Regions from separate parts of the Streptomyces sp. NPDC059832 genome, predicted to be linked through region 1. Evidence: riboswitches for the same ligand, from Rfam matches in the RefSeq annotation. Region 1 holds a riboswitch; each other region holds the start of a gene.
What was found. A riboswitch is a leader RNA that binds a small molecule or an ion and turns the genes downstream of it on or off. The one in region 1 is predicted to bind cobalamin.

Region 2: another riboswitch for cobalamin. It lies ahead of ACFV8T_RS28750 (prenyltransferase/squalene oxidase repeat-containing protein); the one in region 1 lies ahead of ACFV8T_RS22435 (FecCD family ABC transporter permease).
Region 3: another riboswitch for cobalamin. It lies ahead of ACFV8T_RS25880 (cobalamin biosynthesis protein); the one in region 1 lies ahead of ACFV8T_RS22435 (FecCD family ABC transporter permease).

Annotation. Positions count from the first base shown of each region.
Region 1 covers NZ_JBHWIY010000012.1:101,828-110,590, reverse strand. The annotation lists gene ACFV8T_RS22475 (carbonic anhydrase) at 1-167, opposite strand, end outside; gene cynR (transcriptional regulator CynR) at 303-1,211, shown strand; gene ACFV8T_RS22465 (GntR family transcriptional regulator) at 1,273-1,920, shown strand; gene ACFV8T_RS22460 (hypothetical protein) at 2,039-2,308, opposite strand; gene ACFV8T_RS22455 (hypothetical protein) at 2,307-2,639, shown strand; gene ACFV8T_RS22450 (ankyrin repeat domain-containing protein) at 2,667-3,422, opposite strand; gene ACFV8T_RS22445 (peptidase) at 3,753-4,685, shown strand; gene ACFV8T_RS22440 (DUF402 domain-containing protein) at 4,808-5,326, shown strand; cobalamin riboswitch at 5,496-5,641, shown strand; gene ACFV8T_RS22435 (FecCD family ABC transporter permease) at 5,743-6,852, shown strand; gene ACFV8T_RS22430 (ABC transporter ATP-binding protein) at 6,852-7,637, shown strand; gene ACFV8T_RS22425 (ABC transporter substrate-binding protein) at 7,653-8,675, shown strand.
Region 2 covers NZ_JBHWIY010000019.1:73,913-84,660, forward strand. The annotation lists gene bla (class A beta-lactamase) at 1-459, shown strand, start outside; gene ACFV8T_RS28720 (hypothetical protein) at 1,026-2,744, shown strand; gene ACFV8T_RS28725 (GNAT family N-acetyltransferase) at 2,793-3,131, opposite strand; gene ACFV8T_RS28730 (pirin family protein) at 3,173-4,162, opposite strand; gene ACFV8T_RS28735 (carboxymuconolactone decarboxylase family protein) at 4,285-4,788, shown strand; gene ACFV8T_RS28740 (TIGR03086 family metal-binding protein) at 5,097-5,675, shown strand; gene ACFV8T_RS28745 (hypothetical protein) at 6,416-7,828, opposite strand; cobalamin riboswitch at 7,951-8,025, opposite strand; cobalamin riboswitch at 8,118-8,258, shown strand; gene ACFV8T_RS28750 (prenyltransferase/squalene oxidase repeat-containing protein) at 8,460-10,748, shown strand, end outside.
Region 3 covers NZ_JBHWIY010000015.1:111,225-121,972, reverse strand. The annotation lists gene ACFV8T_RS25890 (anion permease) at 1-1,179, shown strand, start outside; gene ACFV8T_RS25885 (hypothetical protein) at 1,202-1,432, shown strand; cobalamin riboswitch at 1,584-1,715, shown strand; gene ACFV8T_RS25880 (cobalamin biosynthesis protein) at 1,860-2,858, shown strand; gene ACFV8T_RS25875 (cobyric acid synthase) at 2,855-4,381, shown strand; gene ACFV8T_RS25870 (putative cobaltochelatase) at 4,443-6,464, shown strand; gene cobO (cob(I)yrinic acid a,c-diamide adenosyltransferase) at 6,464-7,063, shown strand; gene ACFV8T_RS25860 (cobyrinate a,c-diamide synthase) at 7,074-8,453, shown strand; gene ACFV8T_RS25855 (ZIP family metal transporter) at 8,519-9,241, opposite strand; gene cobC (Rv2231c family pyridoxal phosphate-dependent protein CobC) at 9,348-10,748, shown strand, end outside.

The sequences.
Region 1 (8,763 bases):
TCGCCCGGGTCGCTCTGCGTGATCAGTTCGGGGACCACGCGGGCGTCGGAGCAGCCGACGAACAGCGTCTTGGGCCGGTGGGTCGTGGCCAGGTGGGCGAAGAGCCCCGCCTTGGCGGGAAAGACGTCGCGACGGAAACGCGCGAGGCCGCCCGTGAGGTCATGCATCGGTCACTCCTTTCGGTGAATGCCGGCCCGACGGGCTGACGAGATTCACCATGCATGACCTCCATATATAGTGTCCAAGTCTTGTTATCCATGATTCTTATAGATCGCATCAATAGTGTGAGCTATGCTGCGCGTATGGGTCCGGAACTACGTCACCTCCGCTATCTGATCGCGGTGGCCGAGCACGGTAATTTCACGCGCGCCGCCGAAGAGCTGCGCATCTCGCAGCCGACACTGTCCCAGCAGATCAAGCAACTGGAGCGAGCCGTCGGTGTCCAGCTGCTCGACCGAAGCGGTCGCGGCGTCCGCCCCACCGACGCGGGCGAGGCCTATGTGCACTACGCGCAGCGGGCACTGCGGGAACTGGCGGCCGCCGACCGCGCCGTCCTCGATGTCGCCGACCTCTCCCGGGGGCATCTGCGGCTGGCGGTGACGCCGACCTTCACCGCGTATCTCGTCGGCCCGCTCGTCGAGGCGCTGCACACGCGCCACCCCGGCATCACGCTGGACCTGCGGGAAATGACCCAGGACCGCATCGAAGCGAGCCTTCTGTCCGACGATCTCGACCTCGGGATCGCCTTCGCGGGATCCCATCTGCCCGGCATCACCGCGACCGCCCTGTTCACCGAGACCCTCAGCCTCGTCGTCGCCACGGACCGTGCCGAGGACCGGGGCGATGGACCGCTGCCGGTGAGTGACCTGGCCGACCAGCAACTCGCCTTGCTCAGCAGCGACTTCGCCACCCGGAGCCATATCGACGGCTACTTCGCCCGGCATCGTGTCAGTCCGCCGATCACCGTGGAGGCCAACACCATCCAGGCCCTCACCGAAATCGTCCGGCGTACCGGCCCGCTGGCCACCGTGCTGCCCGACGCGGTCGCGGACGACCACCTTCACCTCACGCCGATTCCCCTCGACCCTCCGCTGCCCGCCCGTGTCGCCACCTTGCTGCACCGGGAGAGCGCCTACGAGAGCGCCGCCGCGCGCGCCTTCTCCCGGCTCGCCCACGACCTGGTCCGCGCGCGCGGCTACGCACCGGCCTGAGAATCCCGTGCCGCGGACGGCATACCGAATATGGACGTCGAGTGATGAGAGAATTGAGGACATGACAGGGTCTGGAGACTTCGAGCCGGAGTCGGAGCGGGTCACGCGCCAACTGCGTGACGAGATCATCGACGGTGTGCGTGAGCCGGGCAGCAAGCTCGTCGAGCGCGAACTCGCCGCGGAGCTCGGGGTGAGCAGGCTGCCCGTCCGAGAGGCCCTGAAGGCGCTGGTCACCGAGGGGCTGGTGACACCCAGGCCGCGGACCTGGGCCGTCGTGCGGGAGTTCACACCGGCGGACGTCGAGGACCTCGACGAGGTCCGCGCGGCCCTGGAGACGCTGACCTTCCGGCTCGCCGCCCAACGGCGCACCCGCGCGGGACTTGAGAAGCTCCGCTCGGATCTCGACGCCGAGCTGAAGGCGGCGGAGAAGGGAGATGCCGTACGGGCCCACCGGGCCGCCGCCGACTTCCACGAGACGGTCACCGAACTGGCCGACAACGAACTCCTGAACGAGCTCCAGAGCGCTCTTCGCAGCAGGATGCGCTGGCTGCTGGGGCAGCACGACGACCTGGAGGGCGTCGCGCAGGAGCACGAAGGCCTGTACAAGGCGATTGCGGAGCGTGATGTCGCGCGGGTCGAGAAGCTGGCCGACGAACACCTGGTGACAGGTCGCAACGCGGCCGCCGCGCGACGCAAGCACCAGGGCTGAGCGGTACGGCCCGGCCGGCGCGCCGATCCGCCGGCCCCCGGGCCTGTCCGCCGGATCGGAGTCCCTTCAGGCACCGGCCGGGGCGGCGCGCATGGCGGCGGGCCGCCCCCGCGAGTGCTCAGACATAGACGATCCCGTCCGGGACATCCGGGCGGATCTTTGTGCCGATGTTCCGGTCGAGCAGGTCGCCGAGTCGTTCCAGCGGACCGATGAGTGCCCGTCCGCCGGCCCTGGCGACCCGCACGGCGGCGTCCACCTTCGGCTTCATCGACCCTTCGGCGAAGGCCAGTCGGGAGATCGCCTCCGGCGAGGCGGTGAGAATGCCGCGCTGCTCGGACGTCCCCCAGCCCTCGCTGACGAAGTAACCGTCCGTCAGCATCACGAGCATGTCCGCAGCCCCCGCCACCGCGGCGCGCATCGAAGCGGCCGACGTCGAGGCCGTCGAGCGCATCACCGGCTCCCGGCCCATGCTGGTCGGCTTCGGCCGTGCCCTCGACGTCGTCCCCGGAATGACGCCGACCACGATTCTGCACGCGGGCCCGCCCATCACCTGGCTCGCGGCCGGTGAGGGCGCCGGTCACACCTATGACGCACTGGACCCGCAGGTGGGTATCGACTACGTCCTCGCCTCGCCCGGCATCGACGCGCACCGCGCCCGCGTCCTCAGCACCCGGGCATCCGATCACCTGCCCGTGAGCGTCGACAGCACCCTGCCGTAGCGATCGGCCGGGCGCCGGCCCGCCGGATCACCCGCCCAGCAGCCGGGCGATCTCGTCGAATCCGCGCTGCCGGGCGTGCTGGAGCGCGGTGGTGCCGGTCCTGTCCTCGATGGTGGGATCGGCGCCCGCGGCAAGGAGGAGCTTCACGGTCTCCTGATGGTCCTCCCCACCGTCGCCGAGGATGACGGCCTCCAACAGGGCGGTCCAGCCGAGGTCGTTGACGTGGTCGACGTCGATGTCGATGTCCGGGTTGGTGGTGACCTCCCGGACATAGGCGACGTGGCCGTGTTCGCCGGCCGGGATGAGGGAGGTGCCCCCGTACCTGTTGACGACGGTGTAGTCGGGGTCGGCCGCCGCCAGGGTCCGGGCCATGGCGGCGCTGCCGGTCACGCCCGTCACCAGCCACGGTGTGTCGTGCTGCCGGTCCAGGGCGTCCGGATCGGCGCCGGCGTCGACGAGGACTCCGGCGGCCCGGACGTGATCGCCGGTTGCCGCCAGCAGGAGCGGGGTGCGGCGGTCCTTGTCGCGGGTCTCCAGGCCGGCGCCCCGCTCGATCGCGTCGCGCACCGCGTCGGCGTCACCGGAACGTGCGGCTTCGAGCAGATCCCGGTCGGCGTCCGACCGCTCGGCCGCGCCGGTGGGGGAGAGGGGGCCGGCCCCGATGACCGAGGGTTTCCGCCGGGTGTCGGTGTCGCTGTCGGACGGCGTGCCGCATGCGGTCGCGAGTGCCGCCAGGCTCACGAGCGGGACGATCAGGAAGGTGGCGCGTCGTGTCGAAGGCATGGTTCCTCGCAATCCGTGGGGGCGGGCCCGGAACGGTGCGGGGCCCGCACCCTCCATGCTCGACGCGCCGGGCGGACTCCGCCGTCGCTGGACCGGCCGGTGATGCGCGGGCGTCGGGACGACACCGGTGTCGTCCGTTCGGACGATGCGCGGCCTCGCCAGGACCCGACCTCCCTCTCTCCCGCGCCTGGGCCCATCGGCGACGGCGGTGCGGAAGGACACGACAATTTCCGCCACCGTGCCAGGTGTTGAACGAATGCTGATCCCTTGTCGGCCCGGGGCTGGGACAGTGGGCGGGTCAGTTTCGTCTCCCGCACCAGAGGGGTTCCCATGCGCTTACGTCGATTCACCCGCACCACTCTCACCACCTTCGCCGCGGCAGCGAGTCTGTGCGCGGTGCTGACGCCCGGCACGGCCGTCGCGCAGGAGCGGCCGACCGGTTCCGGTACCGGGACCGCCGAGGTGGTCAACACCGAGTCGCCCGCCCGACTCGACGCCTACTGGACCCCGGCGCGGATCCGCGCGGCCGTGCCGATGCCCGCGCCCGACGCCGTCTCCGCGGCGCGGCCCTCCGCGGGCGTGGTCGCCGAGGCCGACAGCGAGCCGGTCCACATACCCGCGACAAGAGCCCTGGCGGGCTCAGGAGTTCAGACCCGTGCCAGCGTGTGGGGCACGGTGGGGCGCCTGTACTTCACGATCCCGGGCAAGGGCGACTACATCTGCTCTGGCAACGTTGTCACGAGTAACAACCGCTCGGTGGTGGCCACCGCACGGCACTGCGGCTTCGGTGAGGGCGGCACCAACTACCGCTTTGCGCCCAACTACAACAAGGGCAACGCGCCCCATGGCTGGTGGGGCTGGCGCAGCGCGGGCTGGGTCACGGGAGGCGGCCAGGAGAACGACAACGCCTTCCTCGTCCTGGACACCCCGGACGGCCGACGCGTGCAGGACGTCGTCGGCTCCACCGGGCTCGGCTTCAACTGGTCCAGCAACTACGCGCACATCATCGGCCTGCCGGCCGACAAGGACTATGCCGTGTGGTGCGAGGGGCAGGGTTACGCCGGTCCCGGCGGGCAGCGCCTGATGAACAACTGCAACGGCCTGTCCGGCGGTGCCAGCGGCGGTGCCTGGATCGAGAACTATCAGCCCGACGGCTCCGCGATGCAGACCGGCGCCTACTCCGGCAGCTACGGATCGGCGGCGGCCGCGTCCGCGTACGGCAATGCCGCGTACGACGTCTGGAACGGCGCCCAGAACGCCTGACCGGGCCGCCCTTTCCGTACGCCGCTCCGGGGCGGGGCTCTCGACCCGAGGCCCCGGAGCGGTTGCCGGTCACCGGTCGGTTGCCGGGCCATCGCTGTAGTGTCCCGGCCATGGATGCGTTCATGGATGCTGATGAGGTGCTGGTTTCCGTCCGTAAGTACGATGGCAGCCTGCACTGGCACCACTCCATGGTCCGGCTGGGCGAGGACGAGCACGGGGTCTGGCTCGGGGCGCCGGTCGGCACCGTCTACAGCAAGGGCGCCGAGGGACCCGTCTATGCCACGCGGGAGGCCAGGGTCATGCTCTTTCCCCGTGATGCCTGGTGGACGGCGCTGTTCCAAGCGGCTCCCGCGCGGCTGGAGGTCTACTGCGACGTCACCACCCCGGCCCGGTGGCTGCACCCCGGGGAGGTCACCATGATCGACCTGGACCTCGACGTCTGCCGCGTACGTGACGGGGGAAGCGTGTTCGTCGACGACGAGGACGAGTTTGCCGACCACCAGGTCCGATACTCCTACCCGCCCGACGTCGTCGTCCGGGCCACGGCGTCGGCCGACCGGTTGAGGGCTGCGCTCACCGCGCACGCGGAGCCCTTCGGCAGCCGCTGTCGGTCCTGGCTCGCCGAGATCTCCTCGCGCTGACCGGTATGCCGTCGCGTTCCCCTCGGGGTGGGGAACCCGCCGGTTCTTCCGCGAAGGAGAGTGGTGAGGGCCGGGGCGAGCCACACGAGCAGAAGCCGCGGACCACCCCTCGTCGACCAGCCATGACCTGGCCGCACGTGCGCAAACCGGTGCACACCGACCATCCCCCTGACGGTGCGTCAACCCATGCACGCTAAGCTGCAAGTGCCCCGCGGGGGAAGTCCGGTCGAAATCCGGCGCTGACCCGCAACGGTAGGCGGAGCCCGAGACATGGCCCCGTAAGCCCGATTACCCGCGGTGGTGAAGGCTCCTGTCGATTCGCCGTGGACTGCGAGTGGTGCTGCGCAGGGCGCTCCGCGTCCGGGCTGCTCCTTTGATCACGTAGGTGCACGGCCCGAGGCGAAAGCGATCCGCCCGTGGCCACACCCCTCGTCCGTAAGCCCGCCGTGCCCTCACGCACGGCCCGTGCCGGGGCCGGGCCCGCGCCGCCCCGGCGCGTGTCGCCGGCGCTGCTCCTTCCCCTCCTGTGTGCCGTGCTCCTGGTCTCCCTCGTCTGCGGGGCGGGCATCGGGGCGTCGGGGCTCTCCTGGAGCGAAGTGCTGCGTTGTCTGCGGGCCGGGCTGACGGGCGGCCGAATAGCCCCGGACCAGGTGCCCGCGTACACCATCGTCTGGGAACTGCGCCTTCCGCGAGCCGTGCTGGCCGCGGTCGTCGGGGCCGGTCTCTCGGCCATCGGCGTCGCCGTGCAGGCCATGGTCCGCAACGCCCTTGCCGACCCGTTCGTCCTCGGCATCTCCTCTGGCGCGGCGGTCGGTGCCAATGCCGTGCTCATCTTCGGCGCCTTCGGCACGCTGGGCATCTGGGCGCTGTCCACGGCGTCGTTCCTTTCCGCGCTCCTCGCCATGATGCTGGTGTACGCCATCGCACGCACCGCTCGTGGTCTGACCCCGCTGCGGCTCGTCCTGACGGGCACCGCGATGTACTACGGCTTCTCGGCCGTCACCACCTTCATGGTGTTCGCGGCCGAGCGCGGTGAAGCCGCACGCTCCGCGATGATGTGGATGCTCGGCAGCCTCGGCGGAGCCGACTGGGCCTCCGTACCGATTGCCGCGGGGGCCGTGCTCGGCGGTCTCGCCCACCTCGCCTGGTCGGCACGTCGGCTGAACGCCCTGGCCATGGGCGACGAGACCGCTGCCGCGCTGGGGGTGGACGCGGGGCGGCTGCGCAAGGAACTGTTCCTGGTCTCCGCGGCCGTCACGGGGGCGGTGGTCGCGGTGAGCGGTGCCATCGGCTTCGTCGGACTGATGGTGCCGCACGCCGTACGGATGCTCGTCGGCGCGGACCACCGCCGGCTGCTGGCCGTCGCACCACTGGTGGGTGCTGTCCTGCTGATCTGGGTGGACATCCTCTCCCGCGTGGTGCTCGCGCCCGCCGAACTGCCGGTGGGCGTGCTGACCGCGGCCATCGGCGTGCCGTGCTTCGTACTCCTGATGCGCCGTCGCTCCTACACGTTCGGAGGCGCCTGATGCGGATCGACATCGATGCTCTGACGGTCGAGATCGCCGGCGCGCGGCTGGTGGAGGAGGCCACACTGGGAGCGGGGGAGGGGCAGCTCGTCGGTCTGGTCGGGCCCAACGGCAGTGGCAAATCCACCCTGTTGCGTTGTGTCTACCGGGCTCTGCGTCCCTCGGGCGGCACGGTGCGGCTCGGCGGCGAGGATCTGTACGCCATGAGCGCGCGCGAGAGCGCGCGCCGGCTGGCCGCACTTCCCCAGGAGGCGGCCACCGAATTCGATTTCACGGTTGCCGAGGTCGTGGAGATGGGGCGGCTGCCGCACCAGTCGTCGATGGGACGGACCACCGACGAGGACCGGCAGGCGTGCGGGGCCGCGCTGGCGGGAGTGGGCGCCGGCCACCTCGCCGACCGCGGCTTCCTCACTCTTTCCGGCGGCGAGAAGCAGCGGGTGCTGATCGCCCGCGCGCTGGCTCAGCAGCCCCGGCTGCTGGTGCTCGACGAGCCGACCAACCATCTCGACATCGCACAGCAGCTGGAAGTGCTGGCGCTGGTGCGCGACAGCGGGCTGACCGTCCTCACCGCGCTGCACGACCTCAACCTCGCCGCACTCCACTGCGATCTGCTCCATGTCATCGACGGCGGACGGATCGTCGCCTCCGGCGCTCCGCACGACGTGCTCACCCCCGACCTGCTGGCCGAGGTCTTCGGCGTACGGGCACACCGCGTCCCGCATCCGGAGACCGGCGCCGTCCAGCTGCTCTTCGACCGTCTTCGCCCCGCTCGACCCGATTCCTGAGGAGTCACCGCCGCCATGCACAACCTCGTACGTCCCGCCGCGATCGTGATCGCCGCCGCCCTGGTCCTCACCGGCTGCGGTGCGGAAATGCCCTCCGGCCAAGGAGAGAAGGACAGCGCTCGGAAAAGCACCGGCCACTATCCGGTGACCGTCGAGAACTGCGGCCAGAAGAAGACCTACGACAAGGCCCCGCAACGCGTGGTCACCAATGACGTCGGCATCACCGAGATCATGTTCGCGCTCCAACTGGAAGACCACATGGCGGGTTATGTGATGCCCGAGGACAAGGGCGACCTCACGTCCGTTCCCTGGAAGGACGGATACCGGAAGGCCAAGTGGCTCTCCAAGGAGAGGATCAACAAGGAACTGGTCCTCGACGCCCGTGCCGATCTGGTCTTCGCCGGATGGAACTACGGATTCAGCGAGGGGGACGGGTTCACTCCTGCCGAACTCCGGAAAGTGGGCATCGGGTCGTATCTGCTGAGCGAGTCGTGCCGCAACGGCAAGGGGAAAGCACGCGGGGTGATGGCACCGCTCGACGCGCTCTACACCGATTTGCGGAACCTGGGAAAGATATTCGATGTGGAGGACCGTGCGGAGGCCCTCGTCGCGACGTTCCGGAAGCAGGTGGCGGAAGCTCGGGCGAAGGCGCCGAAGGGTACCGACCGCCCCCGGGTCTTCCTCTACGACGACGGGCGGGACAAGCCGCTGACCTCCGGTGCCTTCGCGGGGCCGCACGACATCATCACCAAGGCCGGTGGCGATCACGTCATGAAGGACCTCAAGGACAGCTGGGTGACCGTGGGCTGGGAGACCGTGGTCGACCGTGACCCCGAGGTGATCGTGATCAACGACTACGGTGACAACGGCGCGGCGCAGAAGGAGAAGTTCCTGAAGTCCTATCCGCCGCTCGCGAATGTCTCGGCCATCAAGAACGACCGTGTCTTCGTCCTCGACTACGCGGACCTGGTGGAGAGTCCGCGCAATCCGGCGGCCATCGGTTCACTTGCCGCGTATCTGAGGAACGCCGATCTCTGACCCGTCCCCGCGCGCCGGGGGCGGGGGGTTAAACCCCCCACGCCACCAGCCGGGGGCACAAATGGATCGTTGGGTGAATTCAGGGTGC
Region 2 (10,748 bases), on a different contig from region 1:
CTCGACCGACTGGGCGGTCCCCGGGGCCTGGATGCCGTACTCGCGGGGATCGGCGACGACGTCACCCGGATGGAACACCAGGAACCGCAACTCAACCAGTGGTCTCCGGGTTCCGTCTCCGACACGAGCACGCCGAGAGCACTCGCGGGCGATCTGCGCGCGTTCGTCCTCGGAGACGTTCTCGGCAAGGGCGAACGCGCGCAGCTGACGAAGTGGCTGCGGAGCAACACCACCGGGGACGAGCTCATCAGGGCCGGGATGCCGAAGGGCTGGGTGATCGGTGACAAGACCGGGGCCGGCGGCACCTACGGCACCCGCAACGACATCGCCGTGGTGTGGCCCCCCGACGCCGCCCCCATCGTCGTGGCGATCCTGTCGAACCGGACCAGGGAAGATGCCGAGTACGACAACGAACTCATCGCGGAGGCGGCATCCGTGGTCGCCGACACGTTGTCGTAGCAGGGAGTGTGTTCTCCGGCGGGGAGTCTGTTCCCAAGCGGTGCGCGAGGGTACGCCGTGCCGGATCCGGACGTTGGGCCCGACGTGGACGGCGTGATCCTACGTGGTGTCGCAGTTCACCGGAGCCAGGGCGCCGGGTACGTCGACATACCCGTCCCGGTCGAACGGCAGGACGGTCCCCTGCTGCCACCGAGCCGGCGAACCGCTGACCGTCATCGAGGCGGGAGCGACCTTCCTCTGCCACGACGGAGCACTTTGCACGGGCCGACACCGGGACCAAAGGCGAGTGAACCGTCGGTCGCCACGCAACGACTGGCGGCCGTTGCGGCCGTGGTCCGCCACCGCGCGCGGGCGCCGACACGTGGATACGGCAAGGCGGGGACACCCCGTCCCGCCATCGTCGGCCCAGGCAGAAACCTCCGCGCGGTCATGGCGCTTCGTCGCCTACGGTTGACCACCGGCCGGCAGCCACCGCGATGCGGGGGCACGGCCGGGCCATGACGGGCCGCCCGGATCGACGTGGCGGGGACGACGCACGGCGGAGCACCTACGGAACGGTTGGTCGGATGGTCCACAACGCCAGGATCGCGATGGCGCAGGCAGCCACGGACAGACAGGCCGCGCACTTCCACAGGCTGCTCACCTGGGCGGTCTCGCTGCTGCCGTCCGACGCGCGCCCACCCGCTTCGGCAGAGTTGAACGACACCGCCCTCGCCGCCCGGAGCCGACGCTTCGACGCGCCGCTGCACAGCGGCGAGGACGGGACGGCGGCCCGCGCCCGGCCCGCGCCGACGCCGCAGGCCCGCCCCGAGGAGGTGATCGCCGCACTGCGTGCCGCCGGCACCGTGCTGGATGCCGACCTGGTAATCGCCGCAGGCCCCGTCGACTGGCCCGCGCTGGCTGCCGCACACCGGCGTGAACCGTTCGCACGCACCCAGCGACGGGCCCTGATAGCCCGCGCCGACTGCCCGGACGACTTCACCGCCGCCCTCCTCACACCCTGGGACCCCAGGATCGCGAACCGACTGGTGGCCCGCCGGCAGGAGCTGCCCACCTCCGCATGGTGGCCCTGCCTGGAGCGGATCGGGGAGACCCGGCCCGCACTGCTGCGCCACGTACTCAACGGGGCGAACCTGCCCGAGGTGCTGCGTTCGGTGCGATACCTCGACCACCTGGTGCGCGCCGTGAACGGCTACGACCACAACAACTTCCCCGCGGCCGAGGCGTTTTGGACGGCGGTCGGCGCGGTGCTGCACGCACGACTGGGCGACGACCCGCGAAGCTGGTACGTCGCCGCCCAGCGCTTCCCCCTTCATCACGGCACGTTGGAGCGGCTGATCCAGGGGCTCGGCGAGCCTGCGAAGGGTGCGGAACGGCCCTTCCCCGATCTGCGCGTCCTGCTGACCGCTCCGGCCGCGGTGGTGGTCGCCATCGTCGCCGGACTCGACGACGAGGAGCTGGAGCAGGCGGCCGAGGACTCCTGGCACGGGGTCCGCGACCAGCCCTCGTTCCGGTCGGCCGTCACCCCGCGACTGCACGCGGCCGGTGTTCCGCGCCGGGCACTGTTCGCGCGCTGGGCCGCACTGTACGGAAGCTCTGCGGACTGTCTCTGGCTGTACGGCCTGGACGACCGGCTGGACGAGCGCCTCGTCAGGCAAGCGGATCACGACCAGGCACTGCGCCGGGGGCTCGCGGCCCTCGGACGGCCCTTGCCCCTCAGCCTGGACCTGGTCGCGGAGCTGCGGCCCTGCACCGATTCCGTCGCGGCGCAGGCCGTTCTGGACGGTGCCTGCGGCGACGCCGCGACCCCGTGGCCGGAACTGGTCCGCGCCCATGCCACCGAGCCGCTCCCGCTGCCCGTGCTGTACACGCTGGCCGCGCGCCCGGGATTTCCCGACGTTCTCGCGCAGGAGCTGCCGGGCTCGACCCGGTTCTACTGGTCGACGCACGGCCCCGCCGCCGCCCGGTCGGCGCTGTCCGACGTAGGCGATGCGTTCATGTCCGACCATGTGATCCATCGGGTCCGCGCGTCCGGCGTGCTCGACGACGAGTCGGTGGTGGCCGCCATCCGGCCCGCGAGCGCGGCCCTGCGCCATGGATACGAACAGCCACGGGACACAGCGGGCCGCGACGCGTGGCGGACCGTGTGCGCGCAACTGGTCCGGCGGGCCGCAGACCGGGGCGGGCCCGGCCTGTGGCGCGTACTGGCGGAGCGGCTGCCCGACTGCGAAGGCACCCTGCCGGAACTGCTCGCCGAAGCCGCCGCCGAAGCAGGCGCGGGCTGAGCGACCGGAGCGGTGCCCGGGACCGGACGGTGATCCGAACGAGAACGGCTACGGCCGCTCGCCCCTGAGCCACTGAAGGATCTCGGGGGTCACGGGGTCGGTGATGTCGGCGAACTCGTCATGCTTCTTGAGGTACTTGGCCACATAGGGGCAGTCGGGAACAATGCGCATACCGTTCCTGCGTACGTCGTTCAGGGCCTCTGTCACGAGAGTCGAGGCCAGGCCCTGTCCGGCGAAGGCGTCGTCGATCTCCGTGTGGTAGAAGACCCGCTGTCCGTCCCGGTCTCGGTAGACGGTGAAGCCGGCGGTCGCACCGTCCACCTGGATCGCGTACCGGTGCTTCTCGTCGATTCGCTCCACGACGGGCGCGGAGGCATTCTGCGTCATGGCGTTTCCCATTCCTTCAACTGGTTGCGGAGGCTGGTGGTTCAACGGCGCGACGGGTTCCCGCGCGGCTGGATGGTGGCGTTCGGCAGGACGGGTGCGGGGAGGCGGTCACCGGCGTAGCCGTGGACGGTGCCAAAGCGTTCGGAGGCGCCCTCCCAGTCCTCGCGCGCTTCGACGATGTCCTTGTGGCTACGGCCGATGAAGTTCCACCACATGACGATCTCCTCCTCGAACGGTGTGCCGCCGAGCAACAGCAGCCGTGCCGTGTCACCGGAGGTATTGGTGAGCGTCAATGTGTCGGGTCCGGGGCCGACGTAACCCAACTCGGCCCGGAGCACGGGGGATTCACCCAGGCGGATGCTTCCCTGATCGACGAGCACGCCGTGCTCGAAGCCGGTGTTCACGGCGAGGGTGACTCTCGCGTGCGGGTCGAGGAGGAGTTCGGCGCCCAGCAGGGGGGTGAAGGTCCGCACCGGGGATGCGTTGCCGGCGAGTGTTCCGAGGAAGACCCTGGCCTCGCCCCCGTCCAGGCGGACGGGCTCGGGGACGTAATGCTGGAAGTCGCGCTCCGCGTGCCGGTGTTCCTCGGGCAGCGCCACCCACAGCTGGGCACCGTGCAGGATCGTGGTCCCCGGGGTCGAGACCTCCGTGTGGCTGATGCCGTGCCCGCCCGTCATGAGGTTGAGCTCACCGGGACGCACGAAGGCGTGGCTGCCCATGCTGTCGCGGTGCTCGATCTCCCCGCTGAAGAGCCAGGACACGGTCTGCAGCCCGGTGTGGGGGTGGGGCGCGACATCCATGCCGCCCGTCTCGGCGACGTTGTCGGGGCCGTAGTGGTCGGCGAAGCACCAGGCGCCGATCAGAGTGCGGCTCCGCTGCGGCAGGGTGCGCCGCACCGTCATCGCCCGCGGGCCGCCCAACGGGACATCGCGCGCGGACAGCACCTCGACCTGCGGCGTCCCGTCGCTGTGCCCTTCGTCCGGCGAAGCCGCGCAGCGTGTCCCGACCGGCTCGGTCTCAGCGTCGTTCATCGTGGGGCACCCCCGGCGCAGTACTTGTTGGATATTCAACTATCATGGTTGGATCCTAGAGCACCGGCGTCCGAAGCGCACGGCAAGGGCGGGCGGACCGTTATGGCCAGAAGGAGAACCGAGTGAGCGACGTGACGGCAACACCGGGCAACCGACGGGTCTTCGTCGACAAGCAGTCGCCCAAGGCGTACCACGCCCTGGTGCAGACCTCCGAGGCGGTCCGTGCGACCGCCGCCGACGCGGGCCTCGACCGTGTGCTGGTGGAGCTGATCAATCTCCGCGTCTCGCAGCTCAACGGCTGCGCCTACTGCCTCGACGTGCACACCAGGGCGGCGCTCCGCGCGGGTGAGTCCACGCAGCGCCTCGGGGTGCTGGCGGCCTGGCGGGACACGGAGGTGTTCACCCCGCGGGAACGCGCGGCGCTCGCTCTGGCGGAGGCGACCACCGATCCCGCGAACGCCGCCGCGCAGGAGGCCGCCTACGGTGCGGCTTGTGAGGTCTTCGGTGACGACGAGATCTCCGCGGTGATATGGGTGGCGATCACGATCAACGCCTTCAACCGGGTCTCCATTCTGAGCAAGCATCCCGTACGCAGGGCACCCGGAACGTCTGCCTCGGGACGCTGACTCCCTCGCGTACGCACGGCGGTCCGGGTTCTCGCGTTCCCGTAGTCCCTGGCGGGCGTGCGACGACAGCTACGGCACCTCGCCGCGTTGTCGGAACGCCCGAATACATCCAGTATTCGAAGGCCCCTCCGCCTTGCGACGCACCGCATCCGACGCCGCACGCTGATCCACCAGGGATTACGGGACAGCCCTTGGCCAAAGCCTGGTGCGCTTCAGGCAACGTTCGCCCCCGACAGGCGTCGGGACAGGCCGAGGCGTTTCCGAAAACGAGTGGCCCCGAAAGCGGGGGCACGGCTAACGTCGCGTCCGTGGATATCAGGGAACTGGACCGCCGTGCTCTCGCCACTCTGGGAGCGGTGATCGCGCAGATTGGCCCGGATCAGCTTCGTCTTCCAACGCCGTGTGCCGACTGGACACTGCACGGCCTGCTCCGCCACCAAGTGAGCGAGAACCTCGGCTTCGCGGCCGCCGCAGCAGGCGTCACCGGTGACCTCCGGGCCTGGGACCAGGGCAACCTGGGTGGGGATCCCTACCAGGCGTACCTCGACTCGGCCGACGCCATGACGACGGCGTTCGCCGAGGATGTCCTGGACCATTCGCTCCAGATCGGGGAGTTCGGGTTCTTTCCCGGCCGGGCCGCGCTCGGTATGCATGTGCTCGACTGCGTAGTCCACGGTTGGGACGTCGCTCAGACCATCGGCGTTGCCTACGATCCGGGCGCCGACCTCGTCCGCCACTCACTCAAGGTCGCGGCGCAGATCCCGACCGGAGCACCGTCCGACGACCGGGCAAGGACTGCGTTCGCCCCGGCGGTCGAGATCTCCGCGGGCTCTCCCGCCCTGGAGCGGCTGCTCGGACTCGTCGGCCGTCGTCCAGCGGCAAGCTGAGCGACGACTCGCCAACGGGTCGTGCACTGACTTCTGCACCGTGGAAACGCCGTCCGGTGTCGCCCGGTGCAGGAATCGACCGGCACGATGCAACGAGGCGAACGTTGCCTGATGCGGCACCAGCTTCCGGAAACCTTCCTCAGCGGCCGGCGCCGGCATGACGGCGCCGGCCGCACCGCCATGTCCTGGCGCCGCCGGTCCCGGTCGTGCGGCGGTAGGGCGAGGGCCGGGAGTTCTCCGTCCGTTCCTCGTGACGGCGGCATGGGTGCACCTCGATTCGCCGAAGCGCCTTGACCAAAGCCTCTTTGGAAGCCCCCCACCCATGGCCGAATCCACCGTTCCCCCTGCCGGGTCCCGCCGTCCGCAGCGCGGTCTGCTCCAGATGCCCGCCATGGAGCGGGTGCCTCCGGGACGGACGAAGGCGAGCAGGCCGGACAGCCGGGTGCAATCGATCGCCCGGACGAGCTCGTCGTCGGCATGGGCCCGCGCAAGGGCAGCCCCCGGCCCGGCAAGCCCGCAAGCCTCGTGCGCATCGACTTCCACGACTTCCGCGTACGGCTGCGCACACCTGGTCCGGCTCGACGCACCCGGCATCGAGTGCCGCCGGGGGGCCGGCCCGCTCCCGTGGCAGGGCCGGCCCGGCATCCCGGCGACACACGCCGACCGGGCCGATTCCATCGACCGACGCGTGGCTCACATCAAGACCTGAGCGCTCCCACGATTCCGTACGTTCCCTGGGCTCAGGCGCCCCAGCGCAGAGCGACGGTGTCACCCGCGTTGATCACCTTGCCGCGGTCGGCTGCGGTGAACGCCGAACCGTCGACGCTGACCCTCCAGGTGTTCGACCCGCTGTTGGACTTGCCGTTGAGAGCGGTGATCGTGCCTGTTCCGGAGGAGGGGGTCACGCCGCTCACGCAGCCGGACGGGGTGGCCGCGGTCGTGGCCGAGTCCAGAACCGCGCCGAGGGTGGTTGTGGTGCCGGTGGGGGTGAAGGCGACGGAGCACACCTTCAAGCCGCCCGCGCCGTCGTCCACGGTCAGGGCCAGTTCTGTGGCGGTGCCGGAGGCGAAGGTGCTCCGGGCCACCCACTGGGGTGCCCCGCTGGTGGCGGGGACCGGGGGAGTGGCGGTGAAGCCGCCTCCCGCGACGGCGCGGAGTCCGTCGATGGATGCGTAGGCGGACGGCTCGGTGTCACCAGGCAGGTACTTGAAGCCGCCACCGGGGTTGAACTGCTGAGCGATGAGGAAGTCCACGGGTGTCCTGCCCGCGGAGGTGAGGAAATCGCCGGTCTGCGGGTTGATGCCGCAGGCGTTGAGCCCCGAGACGGCCCAGCCGTTGGAGTCGGTGTTGACGCCGAACATGGCGTTGAACGCACCACTGCCCGGCACCAGCTTGCTCTTGAGGAACGCCTTGGCCTGGACGATGTCCGCATCGGTGTTCGGGACGCCGGAGACACAGAGCGCGGCCATCGCGGCGCCGGTCATGTCGACATCGCCGGCCGAGCCGAGCTGTCCCGGATCACCTTCGGCCTTGCCGTAGTTCCAGCCGCCGTCGTTGTGCTGGTTGGCGCGGATGCGGGTGATCAGGGAGTCGCGCAGGGACTTGGGTATCCGCTGCGTTCCCGCCTGCGTCCGGGCGCCGCCGAGGGCGAGCGCGGCGAACACGGTCCCGTTGAAGTTCGCCGAGGGGCCGAAGTATCCGGGCTCGGCCTTCTGCCAGTAGCTGTAGATGTCGCCGATGAGATTGCGTGAGGCGGAGACGCGGGCCGGGTCGATGCCCGCCGCGTAGGAGTTGAGGGTGGCGCGTTCGTAGTCGGTGACCACCGGCGTCGCGGACGGCCAGCTGGCCGTCGACAGCAGGGTTCGGTACACGGATCTCGCGTTCTTCGTGGTGTCGCCGCCAGGTGTGACGTCGACGGCCGCGGTGCCGGCGGAGGCGAGCGCGCTGAACGCCCACTCGTTCGACAGTCCGGCCCCGGCGTAGGAACCATCCGACGACTGAAGGGACTTGAGGTACGTGACACCGTTCGTCCTCGACGTGGCGATCTGGACCGGTGTGGCAGTGGCAGCGGCCGGCAGGACGCTCAGACAGAGCGCCCCGACGGAGGCGGTCGCCGTGAACGCAAGACGACGTGGGATCAAAGGACGGGACATGGCCTGCTCCTGGGATGAGGGGCGCGCCGCCCTGGGCCCACGGCCTTCCCGGGCGGGAGACAACAGCAGGCAGGGCCGCCGCCCGAACGCGTGGACCGGCTTCCTGTGGTGCGTCGCCGCCTGGGCATTCGGGCTCGGAACGGCCCCAGCCGTCCCACACCGCTGCGCGTCAGCCCCGGACTCTCACCGGGTTCCCCCACGTGGCAGCGCAGGACGCTACCGGACGCGCTGCCGTCCCGCCAGATGCCCCTCAGGCGGCCCTTCCACGTCCCTGGCCGGTGTCTTGACGAGGTATCACTCTGCGTGCTCCAATCCGGCTCATACGCACTGAGTTCCAGGGGAAGCCGGTCAGAATCCGGCGCTGACCCGCAACCGTAGGCCCGGTAGCACCGGGCGAGCCGGAATGCCTGGAGCCTGATCTTCAGCGAGAAGCGCCGTCGTGGACTACGGCGTGGTCGACCAGCCCTGCCATGCGGTGAACCACGCGTGGCCGAGGCCGCCTCAGCCACGTTCATGTCCCCACGGAGACAGAGGCGAGGGGGCTGCGGTGGGGACCGCACAACGAAGAGACCGACAGGCGGGGAGCAGGGCATGCCTGTCCCTGAAACCAGTGGCATTCCTGTTGCTTGCCATGTGCGTGACACTCATCACCATCACCCCGGCCGCGGCCGACCCGCTCGGCGACTGCACAGCCACCAAGGGCGCGATCGTCGCTGTCGACTTCGGCCCCTTCGCAGGCAAGGTCGAGCGCGGCTGCGACACGACGCCGACGACCGGATACGAACTCCTCCACGAGGCGGGATTCACCACCGAGGGCACTCAGCACGACGGCCCGGCGTTCATCTGCCGCATCGGCCTCGGCTCCGGTACGCAGTACCCGACCACGGACCAGGAGTCCTGCGTACTCACCCCGCCGGCCACGGCCTACTGGTCGTACTGGATCGCTTCGCCGGGCCAGCACACGTGGACGTACAGCCAGTACGGAGCCATGGACCGCAAGCCGAAGGACGGCGACGTCGACGCCTGGGTGTTCGGCGGCACCGACATCGGCGGCACCACCGGCAAGCCGACGTTCACCCCCGACGAGGTGCGCGCCGGTGGCGGCACCGGGACTCCTGACCCCGGGGGCACGCCCACGGTCCCGGCCGGGGAGATCGACGTGGCGGCGGCGGCGACCTGGGTCGCCGGCACGCTCAAGGACGGCGAACGCGTCGTTGACGACGGCGCCGACACCCCCGCCTACCTCCTGACCACCGAGGCGGCCTACGCGCTGGCCGCGGCGGACGGCGACAGCGCGACTCTCGACAAGATCACCGCCTTCCTCGCCTCCCACACCGACGACTACACCTATCCGTCGGGCAAGGACCAGGCCCCCGACGCGGCGGCCGCGGCACGCCTGGCCCTTCTCGCCGAGGTCACGGGCGCCGACCCGCACCGCTTCGGCGGCCACGACCTGATCGCCGACCTCGTGGACAACATCTGTGCCGCGGGCCCCGACTCGGGCAGTCCCACCCCCGGTTGTACCGGCAAGGGCGATTTCAGGAACGCAACCTACGCGGACGGACAGGCACTTGCCGTGCTCGCCCTGCTCCGGGACGGCACCGAACCTCCGGCCGAGACCGTCGAGCGGCTGACCCAGTTGCAGTGCGACGACGGCGGGGTCACCAGCATCCTGATCCGCCCCGGCGAGAACTGCGACGGCGATCCCGCCACCACCGGCCTTGTGGCCCTCGCGCTGCATGAGGCGCACGGCCAGGACACGGCGGTGACGAAGGCCCGGACCTATCTCAAGAAGGCGCAGCGCGAGGACGGCTCCTTCCCCGGCTACACCGGGGCCACGTCCGGCAGCGTCTACGCCACCGGGTACGCCGCGCAGTCTCTCCGCGCTCTCGGCGACACCGCGCAGGCCGATGCGGCCGTCTCCTGGCTCTCGCGCGAACAGCTGGACGGCGGCGGGTTCGGCTTCGACGAGGGCGCCACCGTCGCGGCCCTCTACCCGACCGGCCCGGCGGTCCTGGCCGGGGCGGACACCGACCTCACCCGGCTCACGGCGAAGAAGCCGGACCCGACGGACCCGCCGACGACCGGACCGCCCGGCGGCCCGACCCTCCCGGCCAGCGAAGGCCCCGACCTGAAGAAGGGCGTGGGCTACCTCACCAGCGCGGCCAACCTCAAGCAGGGCCGGTACTACGCGGCCGGCCCAGGTGCCTCCCGCGCCGACTTCGGCCTCACCATCGACGGCGCCTACGCACTCGCGGCCACCGGACTGGACAACGACAAGCTCCGCGGCATCGTCGACTTCCTCGACGACGGCGGCAAGGACGGCGACGGCAGGACCCTCCAGGACTGGACCGGGACAGGTACGAAGTACGCACTCGGCGGCTCCATCGGCAAGGTCGCTCTGCTGGCCGAGGCCGTCGGCCGGGACCCGCGCTCCTTCGGCGGCAAGGACCTCGTCGCCGCTCTCGACAAGGCGGTGTGCACCGGGCCGAGCAAGGCTCCGGACCGCAGCTGTGCCGCCAAGGGGGCCTACACCTATGCCCCTTCCGTCTTCGCCCAGTCGCTGGCGATCATGGCCCAGTTGCGAGCCGACGAGAAGACAGCCGCCCAGAAGCCGATCGCGTACCTGGCGAGCCTTCAGCACGGCAGTGGTGCCTGGCCCAGCCTGATTCCCGCCACGGGGGACGCCGATGTCGACTCCACCGCCATCGCGGCCATGGCGCTGGACCTTGTGGGTGGTGAAAAGGCCGACAAGGCCGTCGACAAGGCGCTGACCTGGATCGCGAGCAAGCAGCTGTCCGACGGCGGCTTCCCGGGCGCGGCCGGCGACTCCGTCAACTCCGCCGCCCTCGCCGTCCAGGGGCTCGCCCTGGAAGGGAAGCGGTATGCCACCGAGATCGCCAAGGCCCGGAAGTTCCTC
Region 3 (10,748 bases), on a different contig from region 1:
GCGATGGCGACAACCATCTCGACCGGTGCACTCAGACCGAAGACAGCGGTGGCCATGTCCGCCGTTCTCAATCTCGTCGGCGCGTTCCTGTCGGTGGAGGTCGCCAAGACGATCTCCGGCGGGATCATCAACGAGGACGGGCTGCGAACAGAAGTCATCTTCGCGGCACTCGTCGGCGCCATTCTGTGGAATCTGCTGACCTGGCTGGTCGGACTGCCGTCCAGCTCCTCGCACGCCCTGTTCGGCGGTCTGATCGGCGCGGCCGTGATGTCGGCGGGCTGGTCGTCCGTCAACGGCGGCACCGTCGTCACCAAGGTGCTGCTGCCCGCCCTCGCCGCCCCGATCGTCGCCGGTCTGGCCGCGCTGCTGGCCACCAGGCTGACGTACCGGATCGGCGGGAAGGTCCGCAACGACGCCCAGGAGAAGGCCACCGCCAAGGGGTACCGCGCGGGCCAGATCGCCTCGGCCGGACTGGTCTCCCTCGCCCACGGCACCAACGACGCGCAGAAGACCATGGGCATCATCACCCTGGCCCTGGTCACCGGCGGTGTCCTGCACCCGGGCGCCAACCCGCCGGTCTGGGTCATCGTCTGCGCCGGTACGGCCATCGCGCTCGGCACCTACCTGGGCGGCTGGCGCATCATCCGCACCATGGGCAGCGGCCTCACCGACCTCAGGCCGCCGCAGGGCTTCGCCGCCCAGACCAGCGCGGCCACCGTCATCCTGGCCTCCTCGCACCTCGGTTTCTCCCTCTCCACCACCCAGTCCTGCTCCGGCGCCGTGATGGGCGCGGGCCTCGGCCGCCAGGGCGGTGTGGTCCGCTGGTCCACCGCCACCCGGATGTTCGTCGCCTGGGGTCTGACCCTGCCGGCCGCGGGTCTGGTCGGCGCGGGCGCGGAGCTCCTCACCAAGCAGGGCACCTGGGGCGTCGTGGTCGTCGCGGTGCTGCTGGTCGCGGGTTCCGGCGCGATCTGGCTGGTGTCGCGCCGCAAGCCGGTCGGCCACGACGACGTCGCGCCGGCGGACGTCGGCATCGAGCCCGCGGGTGTCGTCACCACGGCCATCGCCGCCGTCAGCCCGCCGCCCACCGCGGCCCAGGCGACGGCCCAGAACCTCATGACCACCATTCCGGCCCCGGCCGGAACCACCCAGGACCCGGCGCGACCCGCCACCGTCTGACCCGGCCGTCTAAGGATTCAGCATGAACATCGACTGGGCAGCCCTCGGCTCCGTATTCGGCGTCTCCCTCGTTGTCACCGTCGCGCTGGTGGGCCTCTTCACCCTGGGCATCGTCGGCCTCTCCAAGCAGCCGGAACCGGCGGCGCAGGGCGGCTCCGGCGGCTCGCTGCTGCTGGCCCGCGCCGGCGCGTACGTCTGCTTCACGCTGTGCGCGGCGGCCGTCGCGTACGGCATCTATCTGATCGTCGCCTGAGCCGCTCCCGCGCACGCTCTCCCATCGGGCCGGACACCACGGGTGTCCGGCCCGATGTGGGTCTCAGCACACTGCGCCGTCGCAGGTCAACGGCAGGTTGACGGGCGTTCGCAGAGCGTGGTGGACTGCCGGAGCCAATTACGGCGACAGCAGAGGAAGCCGGTGCGAATCCGGCGCGGTCCCGCCACTGTCACCGGGGAGCGGTCCCCCACACCGGAAGTCACGGCACGCGCGAGCGGGCTGGAAGGCCGGGGGAACCGCGGATCCGGGAGCCAGGAGACTCTCGTCGCCGGTCACGTCGAACCAGGGCGCGGACCCTGAGTGAGGACATATCGCCATGCCTGGCCGCCCTGCGTCCGCTGTTCCGGCGCTCTCGACGAGAGCCGCCTGTACGAAGGTCCTCCGAGGCGCGACGGCCGGTTGAGCCGTGCGAGCCGACCGCATCTTCGCGTACGGCGCCACGGCCGGTCTGATCGGCGATCTGCTGCTCGGTGACCCCCGCAGGGGACACCCGGTCGCCGCCTTCGGGCGGGCCGCGGCGGGCGTCGAACGCCGTCTGTGGCGCGACCACCGCGGGTGGGGCGCGCTGCACACCCTCGTCTGCGCCGGAGGCGCCGCAGGTGGTGCCGCGCTGATCGCCCGCGCCGTACGCCGCAGCCCCGCCGCCTCCGTGGCGCTGACCGCGGCCGCCACCTGGTCCGTCGTCGGCGGTACGTCCCTGGGGCGCGAGGCGCGGGCCATCGGCGACGCCCTGGCGGCCGGTGACCTCGACCTGGCCCGCGAGCGGCTGCCGCATCTGTGCGGGCGCGACCCGCAGTCCCTGGACGGGCCGCAGATCGCCCGCGCCGTGGTGGAGTCCGTGGCGGAGAACACCTCGGACGCCGTGGTCGGCGCCCTGGTGTGGGGCGCGCTGGCCGGGGTCCCCGGGCTGGCCGGCTTCCGGGCCGCCAACACCCTCGACGCGATGGTCGGTCACAAGTCGCCCCGCCACCGGCGCTACGGCTGGGCCTCGGCCCGCCTCGACGACCTCGCGGGCTGGCCCGGCGCCCGGCTCACGGCCCTGCTCGCCGTGGCCGCCGGCGGGCGGCCGGGCGGAGCGGTCCGCGCCTGGCGGGCCGATGCCGCCAAGCACCCGAGCCCCAACGCGGGCCCGGTGGAAGCCTCGTTCGCGGGTGCGCTCGGCGTGCGCCTCGGCGGAACCCTCGCGTACGGCGGCCGGATCGAGCACCGCCCCGTGCTCAACGGGGAGACGGGCCGGGCCGTGGAGACCGAGGACATCGAGCGCGCGGTACGGCTGTCGCGCCGGGTGGGCGCGCTGGCCCTCGGCGTGTGCGTGGCGGGACGGATCGGCGCGGCCCTCGCCGCACGACGGATCGCGGGGCGCCGGACGGCAGCGCCTCGCATCGCAGGACGGAGAAGCACATGAGCGGCGGACTGCTGGTCGCCGGAACCACTTCCGACGCGGGCAAGAGCGTCGTGACGGCAGGCATCTGCCGCTGGCTCGTGCGCCGGGGCGTGAAGGTGGCACCCTTCAAGGCGCAGAACATGTCGCTGAACTCTTTCGTCACCCGCGAGGGTGCCGAGATCGGGCGCGCCCAGGCCATGCAGGCCCAGGCCGCCCGCGTCGAGCCGACCGCGCTGATGAACCCGGTCCTGCTCAAGCCCGGCAGCGACCGCTCCAGCCAGGTCGTCCTGATGGGGAAGCCGGTCGGCGAGATGAGCGCGCGCGGCTACCACGGGGGCAGGCAGGAAGCGCTCCTCTCCACGGTCGTGGACTGCCTGGAGCAGCTCCGGGGCACGTACGACGCGGTGATCTGCGAGGGGGCGGGCAGCCCGGCCGAGATCAATCTGCGGCGCACGGACATCGTGAACATGGGCATCGCACGGGCGGCGCGCTTCCCGGTGGTGGTCGTCGGCGACATCGACCGCGGCGGCGTCTTCGCCTCCTTCTTCGGTACGACGGCGCTGCTCGCCGCGGAGGACCAGTCGCTGATCGCCGGCTATCTCGTCAACAAGTTCCGCGGCGACGTGTCGCTGCTGGAGCCGGGCCTGGAGATGCTGCGGGACATCACCGGGCGGCCGACGTACGGGGTGCTGCCCTTCGCCCACGGCCTCGGCATCGACGAGGAGGACGGTCTGCGGGTCTCGTTGCGCGGAGCCGTGCGCGAATCGGTCGTCGCGCCGCCGCACGGCGAGGACGTGCTGCGCGTCGCGGTGTGCGCGGTGCCCCTGATGTCGAACTTCACCGATGTGGACGCGCTGGCCGCCGAGCCCGGCGTCGTCGTCAGATTCGTGGACCGCGCCGAGGAGCTGTCCGACGCCGACCTCGTCGTCGTGCCGGGCACCCGCGGCACCGTGAAGGCGCTGGCCTGGCTGCGCGAGCGCGGCCTCGCCGACGCACTGGCGCGGCGCGCGGCCGAGGGCCGGCCGGTCCTCGGCATCTGCGGCGGCTTCCAGCTCCTCGGCGAGCGCATCGAGGACGAGGTCGAGTCCCGGGCCGGGCTGGTCGAGGGCCTCGGCCTCCTCCCCGTACGCGTCCGCTTCGACCGCGAGAAGACCCTGGCCCGGCCCGTCGGCGAGGCGCTCGGCGCGCCGGTCGAGGGGTACGAGATCCACCACGGCGTGGCGGACGTACGCGGCGGAGAGGCGTTCCTGGACGGTTGCCGGGTCGGCGCCGTGTGGGGCACCCACTGGCACGGTTCGCTGGAGAGCGACGAATTCCGCCGCCGCTTCCTGACCGAGGTCGCGCGGGCCGCCGGCCGGCGCTTCGTCCCCGCTCCCGACACCGGGTTCGCGGCGCTGCGCGAGGAACAGCTCGACCGCCTCGGCGATCTCGTCGAAGAGCACGCGGACACCGACGCGTTGCTGCGGCTCATAGAGTCGGGCGCGCCGTCGGGGCTTCCCTTCATCGCCCCCGGAGCGCCCGGAGCCCCCGGAGGCCGCCGATGACCCCGGGCGCCGGCCGAGGCCGCCTTGTTCATGCCCATACACCCGCAGGAAGGATCGCCTCGTGAGCACGCATTTCCCGTTCACCGCCGTCGTCGGGCAGCAGGACCTGCAACTCGCCCTGCTGCTCAACTCCGTCGCACCGAACATCGGTGGCGTGCTCGTAAGGGGAGAGAAGGGCACCGCGAAGAGCACCGCCGTGCGCGCGCTCTCGGCGCTGCTGCCGGGGGTGGACGTCGTGTCCGGATGCCGTTTCTCCTGCGCCCCCGCGTCGCCGGACCCGGCGTGTCCCGACGGGCCCCATGAGGCGGGGACCGGTGTGTCGCGGGACGCCCGGATGGTGGAGCTGCCCGTCGGCGCGTCCGAGGACCGGCTCGTCGGGGCGCTCGACATCGAGCGGGCGCTCGCGGAGGGTGTGAAGGCGTTCGAGCCGGGCCTGCTCGCCGACGCGCATCGCGGGATTCTCTACGTCGACGAGGTCAACCTGCTCCACGACCACCTCGTGGACCTGTTGCTGGACGCGGCCGCCATGGGTGCCTCGTACGTCGAGCGCGAAGGCGTCTCGGTACGGCACGCGGCGCGCTTCCTGCTCGTCGGGACGATGAACCCCGAGGAGGGCGAACTGCGGCCGCAGTTGCTCGACCGCTTCGGGCTGACCGTCGAGGTCGCCGCGTCCCGGGAGACGGATCAGCGGGTCGAGGTCGTGCGGCGGCGTCTCGCGTACGACGACGACCCCGCGGCTTTCGCAGCCGGCTGGGCCGACGAGGAGGACGCGCTGCGGGCGAGGATCGTCGCCGCGCGTGCGCTGCTGCCCGAAGTGCGGCTCGGGGACGCGGCGTTGCGGCAGATCGCGGCGACCTGCGCGGCCTTCGAGGTCGACGGGATGCGCGCGGACATCGTGATGGCGCGGACGGCCACCGCACTGGCCGCCTGGGCGGGACGTACGGATGTGCTCGCCGAGGACGTGCGGCAGGCGGCCCTGCTCGCGCTCCCCCACCGGCGCCGGCGCAATCCGTTCGACGCGCCGGGGCTGGACGAGGACAAGCTCGACGACACGCTGGAGCAGAACCGCGGCGAGGACGAGGACCCGGACCCGGACCCGGACGGCCCCGGTGGCGGCCGGCCCCCGCGGGGCGACGGCCCCGACACGCCGCCGCAGCCCGAGGGCGAGGCCGGCGACACGCCCGCGCCGTCCGTGCCCGAGCAGGGGCAGGAACAGGGGCAGGGCCAGTCCTCCGGGGACGGTGAGCAGCAACCGGTGCGCGCCGGCGAACCGTTCCGCACGAAGATGCTGAGCGTTCCCGGTCTGGGCGAGGGCGCGGCGGGGCGGCGGTCCCGGGCGCGCACCGAGCACGGGCGTACGACCGGTGCGCGGCGTCCGCAGGGCGCCCTGACCAAGCTGCATCTGGCGGCGACGGTGCAGGCCGCCGCCCCGCATCAGCGGGCGCGGGGGCGGTCGGGGCGCGGGCTGGTGGTGCGGCGGGACGATCTGCGGCAGGCGGCCCGGGAGGGGCGCGAGGGCAATCTCGTGCTCTTCGTGGTGGACGCCTCCGGGTCGATGGCGGCCCGGCAGCGGATGGCCGCCGTGAAGGGTGCGGTCCTCTCGCTGCTGCTGGACGCGTACCAGCGGCGGGACAAGGTCGGGCTGATCACCTTCCGGGGCAAGGACGCCGAGGTGGCGCTGCCGCCGACGTCCTCGGTGGACGCCGCGGCGGCGCGGCTGGAGCTGCTGCCGACCGGTGGGCGCACCCCCGTCGCGGCCGGGCTGCTGAAGGCCCATGAGGTGCTGCGGGTGGAGCGGTTGCGTGATCCGTCGCGTCGGCCGCTGCTGGTCGTGGTGACCGACGGGCGGGCGACCGGGGGGCCCGATCCGGTGGCGCTGGCGACCCGGGCGGCGCGGCTGCACGAGGCGGAGGGCATCGCGTCCGTCGTCGTGGACTGCGAGTCGGGGCCGGTACGGCTCGGCCTCGCGGGAAGCCTCGCGCACGATCTCGGGGGCAGTGCCGTCACGCTCGACGAGCTGCGGGCCGACTCGATCGCCGGGCTCGTCAAGGACGTTCAGGAAACCAACAGGAGGGCCGCGTAATGCCACAGGGACAGCCGACCACCGTGCCCGACGACGGGCTCACCACCCGTCAGCGCCGCAATCGTCCGCTGCTGATGGTGCACACCGGCATCGGCAAGGGGAAGTCGACGGCGGCCTTCGGGCTCGCGCTGCGCGCCTGGAATCAGGGGTGGCCCATCGGCGTCTTCCAGTTCGTCAAGTCGGCGAAGTGGAAGGTCGGCGAGGAGAACGCGCTGAAGGTCCTCGGCGCGAGCGGCGAGGGCGGGTCCGTCGTCTGGAACAAGATGGGCGAGGGCTGGTCGTGGGTGCAGCGCGACGGCCAGATGGACAACGAGGAGGCGGCGCGCGAGGGCTGGGAGCAGGTCAAGCGCGACCTGGCCGCCGAGACGTACCGGCTGTACGTCCTCGACGAGTTCGCGTACCCGATGCACTGGGGATGGATCGACACCGACGAGGTGATCGACGTGCTGCGCGACCGCCCCGGGGCGCAGCACGTGGTCATCACCGGGCGCAACGCACCGCAGAAGCTGCTGGACGCCGCCGACCTGGTGACCGAGATGTCGAAGGTCAAGCACCCGATGGACGCCGGTCAGAAGGGTCAGCGGGGCATCGAATGGTGAAGGACCGACGGTGAACGTTCCTCGTCTGGTGATCGCCGCGCCCTCGTCGGGCAGCGGCAAGACCACCGTCGCCACGGGGCTGATGGCGGCCTTCGCGGGGCGGGGCCTCGCCGTGTCCCCGCACAAGGTCGGGCCCGACTACATCGACCCCGGCTATCACACGCTGGCCACGGGCCGGCCGGGGCGGAACCTCGACGCGTACATGTGCGGCCCCGATCTGGTCGCCCCGCTGTTCGCGCACGGGGCGCGGGGGTGCGACCTGGCGGTGGTCGAGGGCGTGATGGGGCTGTACGACGGGGCTGCGGGACAGGGCGAACTGGCGTCGACCGCCCAGGTCGCGAAGCTGCTGCGGGCGCCCGTGGTGCTGGTCGTCGACGCGTCGTCGCAGTCGCGTTCCGTGGCCGCGCTGGTGCACGGCTTCGCCTCGTGGGATCCGCAGGTGCGGATCGGCGGGGTGATTCTGAACAAGGTCGCCTCCCAACGGCACGAGGCGCTGTTGCGGGACGCCCTGGACGAGTCCGGTCTGCCGGTCCTGGGGGTGTTGCGGCGGGCCGAGCAGGTGGCTGTGCCGTCGCGGCATCTGGGGCTGGTGCCGGTGGCCGAGCGGCGCGGCGACGCGGTGGGCGCGGTGGGCGCGATGCGGGAGCAGGTGGTGGCGGGGTGCGATCTGGACGCGCTGATGGCGTTGGCCGGGTCGGCGCCCGCGCTGCCGGGTGAGGTGTGGGACGCGACGGAGGCGATCGGCGCCTGCGGCGGGCCTGTTCCGCCGTCCGCCCCCGTCGGTGGCCGGGGCCCGGTCGTGGCCGTGGCCTCCGGCGCCGCGTTCACCTTCTCCTACGCCGAGCACACCGAGCTGCTCACCGCCGCCGGGGCCGAAGTCGTGCCGTTCGATCCCTTGCGGGACGAGGCGTTGCCCCGGGGCACGCGTGGGCTGGTCATCGGCGGAGGTTTCCCGGAGGTGTACGCCTCCGAGCTGTCGGCCAACACGGCGCTGCGCAAGGCGGTCGTCGAGCTGGCGGGGTCGGGGGCTCCGGTCTCCGCCGAGTGCGCGGGGCTGCTGTATCTGGCGCGTTCGCTCGACGGGCTGCCGATGTGCGGGGTCCTCGATGCCGAGGCGCGGATGTCGAAGCGGCTGACGCTCGGCTACCGGCAGGCCGTGGCGGTCTCCGACAGTGTGCTGGCGGCGCCCGGCACACGGGTGCGCGGGCACGAGTTCCACCGGACCGTGCTGGAGCCGGGTGCCGGGGCCGATCCGGCGTGGGGCATGCACCAGCCGGAGCGGCGGGTCGAGGGGTTCGTGCAGGGCGGCGTGCACGCCAGCTATCTGCATACGCACTGGGCCTCGGAGCCCGGCATGGCCCGCCGGTTCGTCGAGCGGTGCGGGGGATGAACCGCGGCCGTGCTGCGAGCAGGGCGACCGGCGTCGGGCCGGCCGGCCCGGCACCGGCGCGGTGCTCAGTCCGCGATGCCCACCACGAGCCAGATGAAGCCCACCCCGGCCACGGTGCACAGCAGCGTGGAGCGGGCCGGGTGTTCGTGGTGTGCCTCGGGAAGGATCTCGGCGGCGGCGAGGTAGAGCAGTGCGCCGCTGAAGAAGCCGAGATAGCAGCCGAGGAGTTCCGCCGGAAGGGTGAACAGCAGGGTCGTCGCGGCGCCCACGAGCGGCGCCAGGGCGTCCGCGAACAGCATGAGCACGGCCTTGCGGCGGGCGTTCCCGTACAGGCTGGTGATCGTGTAGGTGTTGAAGCCGTCGGCGAAGTCGTGCGTGATGACGGCGAGGGCCACGGTGGCTCCCATGCCGGCGCCCACCTGGAACGCCGCGCCGAGTGCGACGCCGTCCATCAGGCTGTGGCCGACCATCGCCGCCGCTGCCGTGAGCCCGACCTGCGGCACCCGCTCCTCGCCCGCGCCGTGTGCCGCCTGGCGTACGGCGAGCAGCCGCTCCACGAGGTGGGCGAGGAGGAAGCCGCCCACGAACAGCAGCAGGCCGGCCGGGACCCCGAAGACGGGTCCGCCCGCGGCGTCGATCGCCTCCGGCAGCAGGTCCAGGCCGACCACTCCGAGCATCAGCCCGCCGGCGAAGCCGAGCACGAGGTGGCGGCGGTCGGTGACGCGCTGGGCGACCCAGCCGCCTCCCAGGGTCATCAGGAACGCGCCGAGCGCGACGAACACCGCCATGCGCTCTTGCTAGCCGATTGACCCCGGTGCGCGCATCTCAGCGCGCCCTGCCGCCCGCCCGGCGTCGCTCCTTCCCTCTCCCGCATTCCGAAAGGACCCCCGCTCCATGTCCGAAGCCGTCGACGCAGCCTCCGTGTTGCGCCCCGCGTCGCTCGCCGTCGGGGTCGGCGCGTCCAGGGGCGCATCGGTCGACGAGATCCTCGGGCTGGTCCGGGACACCCTGCGCGAGGCCGGACTCTCGCCGCTGGGCATCGCGGAGCTGGTGACCGTGGACGCCAAGGCGGACGAACCGGGAATCGTCGCCGCCGCCGCCGCGCTCGGCGTGCCGCTGCGTACGTACCCGGCCGGGGAGCTGGCCCGTATCGAGGTGCCCGGTCCGTCCGGCGCACCGCTCGCCGCTGTCGGAACGCCGTCGGTCGCGGAGGCCGCGGCGCTCGCGGCGGGGGGTGAGCTTCTCGTACCGAAGCGGAAGTCGGCCCCGCAGGGGCGGGCTCCGATGGCGACCTGTGCGGTGGCGCGCCGCGATCCGCGCGGGCGGTCGGCGGCCGTCGCGCTCCCGGCGCCGGACGTGCCGTCCGGTCCCGACCGTTGCGTGGAACCGGGTGCCGGGCGCATAGTCGTTCTGCCGGACTTCGAGGACGACGTGGGACTGCCGCAGCAGCCGGCCTCCCACCCCGACGACGACGGCCATCACCACCACCCCACGGCGGCCATGCACACTCCCACGGAAAGTCCCGACGCGACCGGCGCGGGCACGCACGATCTGCGGCACCACGGTGACGCGGAAGTACGGGGACGGGACCGGGATCTGACCGATCTCGCCGTCAACGTACGGGCCGGTACTCCCCCGGCCTGGCTGAGGGAGCGGATATCCGCGTCACTGGGCTCGCTCGCCGCCTATCCGGACGGCCGTCCGGCGCGGGCGGCGGTCGCGGAGCGGCACGGGCTGCCGGTGGAGCGGGTGCTGCTGACGGCGGGTGCGGCGGAGGCGTTCGTGCTGATCGCACGGGCGCTGCCGGTCCGCCGTCCGGTCGTGGTCCATCCGCAGTTCACCGAGCCGGAGGCGGCGCTGCGCGCGGCCGGGCACAAGGTGGGGCGGGTGCTGCTGCGGGCCGAGGACGGGTTCCGGCTGGACCCCTCGGCGGTGCCCGAGGACGCGGATCTGGTGGTGGTCGGCAATCCGACCAACCCCACGTCCGTGCTGCATCCGGTGGCGGTGCTGGAGCAACTGGCGCGTCCCGGCCGGACGCTGGTGGTCGACGAGGCGTTCATGGACGCGGTGCCGGGCGAGCGCGAAACACTGTGCGGGCGTACGGACGTCCCGGGGCTCGTCGTGCTGCGGAGCCTCACCAAGACCTGGGGGCTCGCGGGGCTGCGGATCGGTTACGTGCTGGCCGACCCGGGGACCGTCCGCGCGCTGGAGGAGACCCAGCCGCTGTGGCCGGTGTCGTCCCCGGCTCTGACGGCGGCCGAGGCGTGCATGGAGCCGCGGGCCCTGGCCGAGGCG